DNA from 2 places in the Arthrobacter sp. 05L44 genome. Region 1 is predicted to be linked to the other one. Evidence: predicted binding sites of a transcription regulator. Region 1 holds the regulator's gene; the other holds the start of a gene.
What was found. Region 1 encodes LexA, which represses DNA repair genes until DNA is damaged. Its sites were predicted from a motif close to TCGAACANNTGTTCGA; they were not measured.
Positions count from the first base shown of each region.

Region 2: a site for LexA is predicted at 2,082-2,097, ahead of uvrA (excinuclease ABC subunit UvrA). Genes of this name have one in related genera too.

Region 1 covers NZ_JBFTNS010000010.1:36,239-41,200, reverse strand. Annotated here, with positions in the region: gene AC1DHY_RS15160 (histidinol-phosphate transaminase) at 1-390, opposite strand, end outside; gene AC1DHY_RS15155 (LysM peptidoglycan-binding domain-containing protein) at 524-916, opposite strand; gene lexA (transcriptional repressor LexA) at 1,334-2,083, shown strand; gene AC1DHY_RS15145 (ATP-dependent DNA helicase) at 2,167-4,146, opposite strand; gene hflX (GTPase HflX) at 4,286-4,962, opposite strand, start outside.
Region 2 covers NZ_JBFTNS010000002.1:463,898-468,859, forward strand. Annotated here, with positions in the region: gene uvrA (excinuclease ABC subunit UvrA) at 1-1,953, opposite strand, end outside; gene AC1DHY_RS07410 (GntR family transcriptional regulator) at 2,137-2,529, opposite strand; gene AC1DHY_RS07415 (ABC transporter ATP-binding protein) at 2,526-4,385, opposite strand; gene AC1DHY_RS07420 (ABC transporter ATP-binding protein) at 4,382-4,962, opposite strand, start outside.

The sequences.
Region 1 (4,962 bases):
CCCCGCGGCCAGCAGCGGGTACATGGAGTACGTGGGAGGGAAGCCGAGGGCGGTGCGCCCCGGGCCGCCGAAGGCCTGGAGGATCTGCTGGAGCACTTCGTTGGACCCGTTGGCGGCCCAGATGTTGTCCGCTTCGAGGCCGTGGCCCAGATACTCGGCGAGGGCCTCGCGGAGTTCGGTGAACTCGCGGTCCGGGTACCGGTTCAGCCCCGCGGCGGCCTCGGTCACGGCCTCGGCGATAGCGGCGCGGACGTCGGCCGGGACCCCGTGCGTGTTCTCATTGACGTTCAGCAGGATGGGCACGTCCAGCTGGGGTGCGCCGTAGGGGCGCAGGCCCCGCAGGTTTGTGCGGAGGGGCAGTCGGTTGAGGCGCTCTAGCTGGTCAGTCACCCGCCCAGTTTAAGTGAGACCCGGGCCCGCCCCGAAACTGTGACCCCGGAATGCCCGCCCCGTGGGGGCTGCCGGGGTTCACCAGGGGCGTTCACTCACACGCCGGCTGGTCATTCGCCGGCGGGGGCCCTGCCTACTTTGAAGGGACGAAAAGCTGCTGGCCGGGCATCACGCGGGCGGCGCCGAGGTTGTTGAGCTGGACAATGTCGGCCACGACGTCGCGGGGATCGCGTTCCGGTGCCACGGCGCCGGCGATCGCCCAGAGTGATTCGCCCGGCTGGACGGTGACGGTGACCGCGGGAGTCACCGAGAGCTCCGCGGCGGAGTCGGCCGCCTTGGCGGGGGCGTTGAGGAAACCGGCGAGCGACAGGACCATGACAGCCAGGACGATCAGCGGCAGGCCGATGAAGACGAACCGTCCCCGGCGGGTCAGCCGCAGGGGCGCCTGGCGTGCTGCCGCTTGGGGCACGGCCGTGCGGGACTTGATGGTGCCGAACGAACCGGACATAACGCTTACTGCTGACATAACTAAGCCCTCCTGGACCTCTCTGTGCCGCCCGGCGTACTCCATGTACCCGCCGCCAACCGGCCGAACCATCGAACGCGTGACCTTCATAGGCGAACCTGCGACTGCGAAACTTAGAACACAGAATCGAAACCTGCATTCGGTTCCCGTCGACAGGTTTCGAACACATATTCGAACTCTGCTTGTTCTGTTTTAGCACCTATGAACGAACATTGTCGAGACTCGCTAGAACAAATGTTTGAAAAACATGGTGTGCTGGCCTACTTTTGAATCACGGAACAACCGCTGGTGAGTTCACCTGCGGTTGGACAGTTCAAGTTCAACAACGGGGTCTGACATTTTTAGGCCCCGGGGGTTTTCAGGCCACAGCGGCCCGGCGGCAAGGTCCGCAGGGCGGAACGGAAAGGCATGGCGAATATGGCAGCACAAGCCGCCGGCGGGAGGGCTACCCAACGGAGCCCGCAGACCGGCCGGGCGCCGAAGAGCCTTACCGTCCGGCAGAAGAAGATCCTGGAGACGATCCAGCGTTCGGTCACGGACAACGGCTACCCGCCGTCCATGCGCGAAATCGGTGACACTGTGGGGCTCGCCAGCCTCTCCAGCGTCACCCACCAGCTCTCACAGCTGGAAAAGCTCGGTTACCTGCGGCGGGACCCCAAGCGGCCCCGTGCCATGGAAGTCCTGATGCCGCTAACCCTGGACGGCGGCGCCACCCCCATCTCCGGCGTCGAGAAGTCCAGCGGTCTGCGGGCCGTGGGCGGCCTCGCCGTCTCGGAACTGGCCAGCGCCACCGACACCGCGATGGTGCCGTTCGTGGGCCGGATTGCCGCCGGCGGCCCGATCCTGGCCGATCAGGTCGTGGAAGACGTTATGCCACTGCCACGCCAGCTGGTGGGCCACGGCGAGTTGTTTATGCTCAAGGTGGCGGGGGATTCGATGATCGACGCCGCCATCTGCGACGGTGACTGGGTGGTGGTCCGCCGCCAGAACGACGCCGTCAATGGTGACATCGTGGCCGCGCTGCTCGACGACGAGGCCACCGTCAAGACGTTCCGCCAGCGCGACGGCCACACCTGGCTGCTCCCCCAGAACACCCAGTACGAACCGATCCTCGGCGATCACGCCGTCATCATGGGCAAGGTCGTGTCCGTACTGCGCTCCCTCTAACCGGGAACCACCCAGCACCAACTCAGCAGGTCCCGTCCGATGTTCCGGACGGGACCTGCGGCGTTGGGGCAGAATTTTCCGGCCTATCCGGCGGCCGGGGCCTTGGCCAAGCGGTCGAGCGCGGCCAGCGCCACGGCCGGATCCGTGGTGGGCCAGAACGGTGGCAGCGCCGCGCGCAGGAAGCCGCCGTAGCGCTCGGTGGAAAGCCGGGAATCGAGTACGGCCACCACGCCCTTGTCCGACGTCGAACGGATCAGCCGGCCGGCGCCCTGCGCCAGGCGGATGGCCGCGTGGGTCGCCGAGACACTCATAAAACCGTTGCCGCCCGACTGTGCCACGGCCCGGGAGCGGGCGGTCATCAGGGGATCGTCGGGCCGTGGGAACGGGATCCTGTCGATGACCACGAGGCGGCAGGAATTACCCGGTACGTCAACGCCCTGCCACAGCGACATTGTCCCGAACAGGCAGGTGTCCGGCTCGTCCGCGAACTGCTTGACCAGCGCCGTCATGGTCGATTCGCCTTGGCAGAGGATGCTCAGGCCCAGCCTGGGCCGCATCGCCTCGGCGGCCTCCTCGGCAGCACGCCGGGAGGAGAAGAGGCACAGTGCCCCGCCGTTCGAGGCGCGGATAAGCTTCTCGAGTTCGTCGAGGGCCTCCGGGGAGGTACCGCGGCCCGGTTTGGGCAGGTGCTTGGCGACGTACAGGATGCCTTGTTTTGGATATTCAAACGGGGAGCCGACGTCGACGCCGGTCCAGCTGGGCGCCCCGGGCCCCACCAGTCCCAGTCCCCCGGCTGCGGGCTCGAATGCCGCTCCGATGGCGAGGGTCGCCGAGGTCAGGACGACTGTGTGGTCCGCGAACAGCCCTTCGCGCAGCCGCCCGGCGACGCTGAGCGGGGCGATGTTGACCAGGGCCGGCGCGGAGTCATCCGGCTGTGAGTAACCCTGCTGCGGGTCAAAGCTGCTGTTGCGCGAAAACCAGACCACCTCGCGGTTTTCCTTGGCGGCCAGGAGCCGTTCGCACAGCTCCAGGATCACCATCAGGCGGGAGCGGGCGAGCTGCCGGCCGCCGTCGGCCGGCGTGGCGCTATCCCCCTTGGAGTCGGAGAGCGCGGCGCGGCAGGCGTCGCGGAGCTGGTCAACGCAGTCCAGCTGTTCGCTGTTCAGGCCGTTCGGCATCAGCCCGCTTGGGACACCTTCGATGGCGAGTTCGAGGTTGGCGGCGGCGGTATTGAGCGCATCCACGGTGATCCCGGTGTGCTTACGGGCACCGGATGCCGCGGCGTGCACCATCGCGACGGACAGTTGCCCGGACACGGCGCCCGTGACGCGGTCCTGGAGCTCGTGCGCCTCGTCCACCACAACGACGTCGTATTCGGGCAGCACCGCGAGGCCCTCGAAGGCGCTGACGGCGAGCATGGCGTGGTTGGTGACCACAACGTCGGCGTCGGCGGCGTTCTGCCGGGCGAGTTCGCTGAAGCACTCGGCGGCGAGGGGGCATTTCTGCGCCCCCAGGCATTCCATCGAGGTGACGGACACCTGGCGCCAGGCGCGGTCGGTGACGCCCGGCAGAAGCTCGTCACGGTCGCCCGTCTGGGTCTCCTCGGCCCACTCCCGGAGCCTGACCACTTCCTTGCCCAGCTGGGATGAGGGCCCGCCCATGGCTGCGGCGAAGTGCGGTACGGAGGTGTCCTCGCCGAGGGAGAAAAGCTGGCCTTCCGCGGGCTCCTCGGACGGGAAGCCGCCCTCGAGCTTGTGGCGGCAGACGTAGTTGGCGCGGCCCTTCACCAGGGCGACTTTCACCGGCCGCTCCAGGGCCGGCGTAATGGTTTTCAGGAGACGAGGGAGGTCCCTGCCCACGATCTGGGTTTGCAGCGCGAGGGTGGCGGTGGAAACCAGGGTGGGTTTGTCGCTGACCAGCGAGTGGGCGATCAGCGGAATCAGGTACGCCAGGGACTTGCCGGTTCCGGTGCCCGCCTGGACCAGCAGGTGGTCGCCGGTGTCGATGGCGCGCGCCACCTGCCGGGCCATTTCGTGCTGGCCCTCACGGCTCTGGCCGCCCATCCCGGCGACCGCCCGGTCGAGGAGTTCAACCACGAAATCCTCGCCGGACGGGCCGCCTTTGGATGCGCCTGTTGTGGACGTTCCGTCTTCTGACCGGCCGGCGTCAGGCGATGCTGCCGCCTCCCCGGCTACTGCTGGTTCAGTCATTGCTGAGGAAGGCGTCCAGTTCGGCCGCAAGGCCCTCGCGTACCATCACCACGGCCCTGGTGCCGGCTTCCACATGGTCGAGGCTAATGATCTCGGCGTCGGTCTCGTGGAGCTTGCTGAGCAGGTCCCCGCGGTTGTACGGGATCATCAGCTCCATCTTCACGCTGGGCCGCGGGATGCCCTCGCTGATGGCCTTCAGCAGCTCCGGGATGCCCTCGCCCGTACGGGCAGAGACCACTACGTGGCGTGGCTCGCGCTGCTTGAGCCGTTCGACCACAAAGGGATCGGCGGCGTCGGCCTTGTTCAGGACGATGATTTCCGGCACTTTGCGGGCATCGACTTCACTGAACACGGAACGGACGGCCGCAATCTGGCCCTCCGGGTCCGGGTGGGAGACGTCGACGACGTGCAGGATCAGGTCCGAATCCGCGACCTCTTCCAGGGTGGAGCGGAAGGCCTCCACGAGCTGGGTGGGCAACGAGCGGACGAATCCGACGGTATCGGCGAGGGTGTAGCCCAGTCCGTCCGCCGTTTCCGCCTTGCGGACGGTGGGGTCCAGGGTGGCGAACAAGGCGTTCTCCACCAGGACGCCGGCGTCGGTCAGCCGGTTCAGCAGCGAGGACTTACCGGCGTTGGTGTAGCCGGCAATGGCTACCGACGGTACGGCGT
Region 2 (4,962 bases), on a different contig from region 1:
GCCGGTGACGGCGGTGAACAAGCCGAGGGGGAAGGCCGCGTCCACGTTCAGCAGGTTGTTTTCCTTGGCCCCGACGACTTTCAGCTCGCGCTTCTTGTCGTACTTGCGGCGTTTCTTCGGCACCTGGATGGACTTGCGACCGGACAGGTAGTCGCCGGTGAGGGATTCGGTGTTCTTCAGCAGGTCTTGGTAGGAACCGGAGTGGACCACCATTCCGCCGTGCTCGCCGGCGCCGGGTCCGATGTCGACCACCCAGTCGGCCTCGTGGATGGTGTCCTCGTCGTGCTCCACCACAATCAGTGTGTTGCCGAGGTCCCGGAGCCGGGTGAGGGTTTCGATCAGCCGCCGGTTGTCGCGCTGGTGCAGGCCGATGGACGGTTCGTCGAGGACGTACAGCACCCCCACCAGGCCGGAGCCGATCTGGGTGGCCAGCCGGATGCGCTGGGCCTCGCCGCCGGACAGGGTGCCGGAGGGGCGTTCCAGGTTCAGGTATTCGAGGCCGACGTCGAGGAGGAACGTCAGGCGGGCCTGGATCTCCTTGAGGACCTGGTGCGCGATCTGCGCCTCACGGCCGCTGAGCACCAGGGTGTCCAGGAAGTGCGCGCATTCGCGCATGGGCAGCGCCGCGACCTCGGCGATGGATTTGCCGTTGATGAGGACGGACAACGACGCCGGGTTCAGCCGGGCACCGTTGCAGGCCGGGCACGGGACCTGGCGCATGTACTCCTCGTAGCGGTCCCGGGCGGAGTCGGAGTCCGTCTCGGTGTGCTTGCGGTGCACGTACTGGACCACGCCTTCGAAGCCGGTGCTGTACTTGCGTTCGCGGCCGAACCGGTTGCGGTACTGGACCACCACCTGGTGGTCCTTGCCGTGCAGCACGGTCTGCCGGGCCTCCGCGGAGAGTTTCTCCCACGGGGTGGTCATCTTGAAGCCGATTTCCTTGGCCAGGCCGCCGAGGAGCCGGTTCCAGTATTCCGTGGTGGCCGTGCCGAGGGACCACGGGGCGATGGCACCCTCGGACAGCGAGAGCTCGGGGTTGGGGATGAGGAGTTCCTCATCGACCTCGAGCTTGGTGCCGATGCCGCTGCAGGCGGAGCAGGCGCCGAAGGGGTTGTTGAAGGAGAACGAGCGGGGCTCGATCTCGTCGATTGCCAGCGGGTGCTCGTTGGGGCACGCGAGGTGTTCGGAGAACGCGCGGATGCGTCCGGGATCGTCGGCCTCAAGGTCCACGAATTCGGCGAGGACCCGGCCCTCGGCCAGTCCCAGTGCGGTTTCGACGGAGTCCGTCAGGCGCTGGCTGATGCCGTCCTTGACCACCAGCCGGTCCACCACCACCTCGATGGTGTGCTTGAACTGCTTACCGAGCTTGGGCGGGTCGCTGAGCTGGATCAGCTTGTCGTCCACCCGGGCGCGGGAGTAGCCCTTGGCGGTGAGCTCCTTGAACAGCTCGACGAACTCGCCCTTGCGGCCGCGCACCACGGGCGCGAGGACCTGGAAGCGGGTGCCCTCGGGAAGTTCAAGGAGCTGGTCGACGATCTGCTGCGGGGTCTGCTTGGTGACCGGCTCGCCGCAGACGGGGCAGTGCGGGCGGCCCACCCTGGCCCAGAGCAGGCGCATGTAGTCGTAAATCTCGGTGATGGTGCCCACGGTGGAGCGGGGGTTCTTGCTGGTGGACTTCTGGTCGATGGAGACCGCGGGCGAGAGGCCCTCGATGAAGTCGACGTCGGGCTTGTCCACCTGGCCAAGGAACTGGCGGGCGTAGGCGGAGAGCGACTCGACGTAGCGGCGCTGCCCTTCGGCGAAGATTGTGTCGAAGGCGAGGGAGGACTTGCCCGAGCCCGAGAGTCCGGTGAAAACGATCATGGCGTCGCGCGGCAGGTCGAGGTCGACGTTGCGGAGGTTGTGTTCGCGCGCGCCCTTCACCACCAGGCGGGACAGGTCGGGACGGGCCAGCTCCGTACCGGACGACGCCGGGCTGGAGCGCTGTGGGGCCGCTTTTCCGGACTTCACCGGAACGGCGGCAGGCTGGACATCGACGGCAGGTTGATCAGCTACGGCTTTAGGCACGCCTCCAATGCTAATCGAAAACTTCTTCGAATATCCATTCCGGGCCGGGATGTGCTAATGGCGGCCCCGTTAGTGGCGGTCGTACGCCGCCGCGAGGAGTTGGACGGCCTCCGCGAAGCTGGCGCCCTGGGCCTTGGCGGCGTCAGCGAACTCCGCAGCGGCGGCGGCGAGCGAGCCCCAGGCCTCGTCGCGGGCGCACACGACGGTGCCGTTCCGACCGCGGGTGGCAACGACGCCGGCGGCTTCGAGTTCCTTGTAGGCCCGCGCCACGGTGTGCGGTGCAACGCCGAGCTCGGCCGCGAGGCTGCGCACGGCAGGGAGGCGGGTTCCTGGGGCCAGGGTGCCTTTGTCCGCGTGTTCGATGATGTTCAGCCGCAGCTGCTCGAACAGCGGCACGGAACTGCCGGTGTTGGGCTTCCAGGCGCCGGGGAACTGCGCCGCGGCATGCTCTGCGGCGCTCACCGGTCCGACTCCAGCACCCGTGCGGGCTGCTCGCGGCCGGCAAATTGAGCGCGGTAAAGCCCGGTGTACACACCGTCCGCGGCCATCAGGTCCTGGTGGGTCCCTTGTTCAACAATCCGTCCGTGGTCCATGACCAGAATTAGATCAGCGTCGCGGACTGTGGACAAGCGGTGGGCAATCACGAAGCTGGTCCTCCCCTGCCGGAGCCGGGCCATGGCCTGCCGGATCTGCATTTCCGTCCGGCTGTCCACGGAGCTGGTGGCCTCGTCGAGGATCAGGATGCTGCGGGCGGCCAGCTGGGCGCGGGCGATCGAGATGAGCTGGCGCTGGCCGCGGCTCAGGGAGTCGCCGTCGTTGCCCAGCATGGTGGCGTAGCCGGCCGGGAGGGCCCGGACGAACTGGTCCACGTGGCTTGCCTGGGCGGCGGCCACAATGTCGTCGTCGTCCGCGCCGGGCCGGCCGTATTCGATGTTCTCCCGGATGCTGCCGGTGAACAGCCAGGCGTCCTGCATCACGGTGCCGAAGGTTGCCCGCAGTCCGTCGCGGGGCAACTCGGCGATGTCCACCCCGTCGACCGTGATCCGCCCGGAGTCCAGCTCGTAGAACCGCATCAGGAGGTTGACCACGGTGGTCTTGCCGGCGCCGGTGTGACCGACGATCGCCACGGTCTGGCCCGGTTCCACGGTGAAGGTCAGGCCCTCGACGACGGGAGAGGCGGGGTCGTAGCCGAACGTGGCGCCCTCGAAGGTGACCCTGCCGGCGGGCGGCGGGGATCCGGCGTCGGCCGCGCGGGCCGCGGCGGCCCGGGCGGACCCGGCGGCGGGCCCGGCCGCGTCGGCGGGGATTTCCGGCGCGTCCAGCAGCGCGAAGACGCGCTCGGCGGAGGCGATGCAGGACTGCATGAGGTTCAGCATTCCGCCGATCTGGCCCATGGGCTGGCTGAAGAGCCTGCTGAACTGGATGAAGGCCTGCACCCCGCCGATGGTCATGGTGCCGGCGGCGACCTGCAGGGCTCCGATGACGGCCACGGCGATGTAGTTGAGGTTGGCGACGAAGATCATCAGCGGCTGCACAACCCCGGAGACGTACTGCGCGTTGGAAGAGGCCCGGAAGAGCCGGCCGTTGCTGGTGCTGAAGACGGCCGCCGCGGCCTCCTGCCGGCCAAAGGCCTTGACTACCTCATGGCCGGTGAAGAATTCCTCCAGGTGGGCATGGAGGGCCCCGGTGCTGTCCCACTGGTCGGTGAAATAGGCCTGCGATTTCCGGGCGACAAGCACGGTGATCAGCGTGGAGAGCGGAACCGAGGCCAGGGCAATGAGCGCCAGCAGCGGGGAGAGCCAGAACATCATGGCCAGGGCGCCGGTGAGCATCAGCACGGACATGATCAGCTGGTTGAGCAGCTGGTTGAGGGCCTGGGAGACGTTGTCGACGTCGTTGGTGGCACGGCTGAGCACGTCGCCGCGGTGCTGGTCGTCGAAGTGGCTGGAGGGCAGGACGTGCAGCTTTTGTTCCACCGAGGCGCGCAGCCCGTAACTGAGCCGTTGCACGGCCGTCGCCGTGAGTGCGCCCTGGATCCAGCTGAACAAGGACGCGCCGAGGTACATCAGCGCCACCGCCAGGAGCAGGCGACCGAGTTTTTGGTCGTTAAAGGTGCCGCCCACAACGCTGTGGACCACGACGTCCGTGGCGTCGCCGAGGTATTTGGGCGCTGCGACGTTGAGCGCCGCGAACCCGCAGGTGGTGGCGACGACGCCGGCCATACGAAGGCGCACGGGTTTCAGAAGTCCCAGCAGCCGGCCAGCCGCCCGCCACTTGGCGGCGGCTCCGGCCCGCGGTGCAGGGAATCCGGCGCTCATGGTGTTTCCTCGAGGACCAGCTGCGAGGCGGCGATTTCCCGGTAGGTCAGCGATGACGCCATGAGCCCGGCATGGGTTCCCTGGGCGACCAGCCGGCCCTCTTCAAGGACCAGGATGAGTCCGGCATCTTCAATCGTTGCTACCCGCTCGGCCACCACCAGCACGGTCGCTGAGCGCAGGAGGGGCTCCAGCGCCGAGCGGAGCCGGGCGTCGGTGCCGTAGTCCAGGGCGGAGAAGCTGTCGTCGAAGAGGTACACGGGAGCGGGGCGCAGCAGTGCCCGGGCGATGCAGAGCCGCTGGCGTTGTCCGCCGGAGAGGTTGGTGCCTCCCTGGCTGACCGGAGTTTCCAGGGCGTCGGGAAGATCCCGGACGAAGTCGGCTGCCTGGGCCGTCTCCAGCGCCGCCCACAGCTGGTGGTCAGTGGCTTCCGGATCACCGACGCGCAGGTTCTGGGCGAGGGTCCCGGAGAACAGGTAGGAGTGCTGCGGCACCACAGCCATCAGGTCCCGGAGCGACGCCAGCGGCAGCGTGTTGATCTCGCGGCCGCCGATGCTGATGCTGCCGGCGGTCGCGTCCA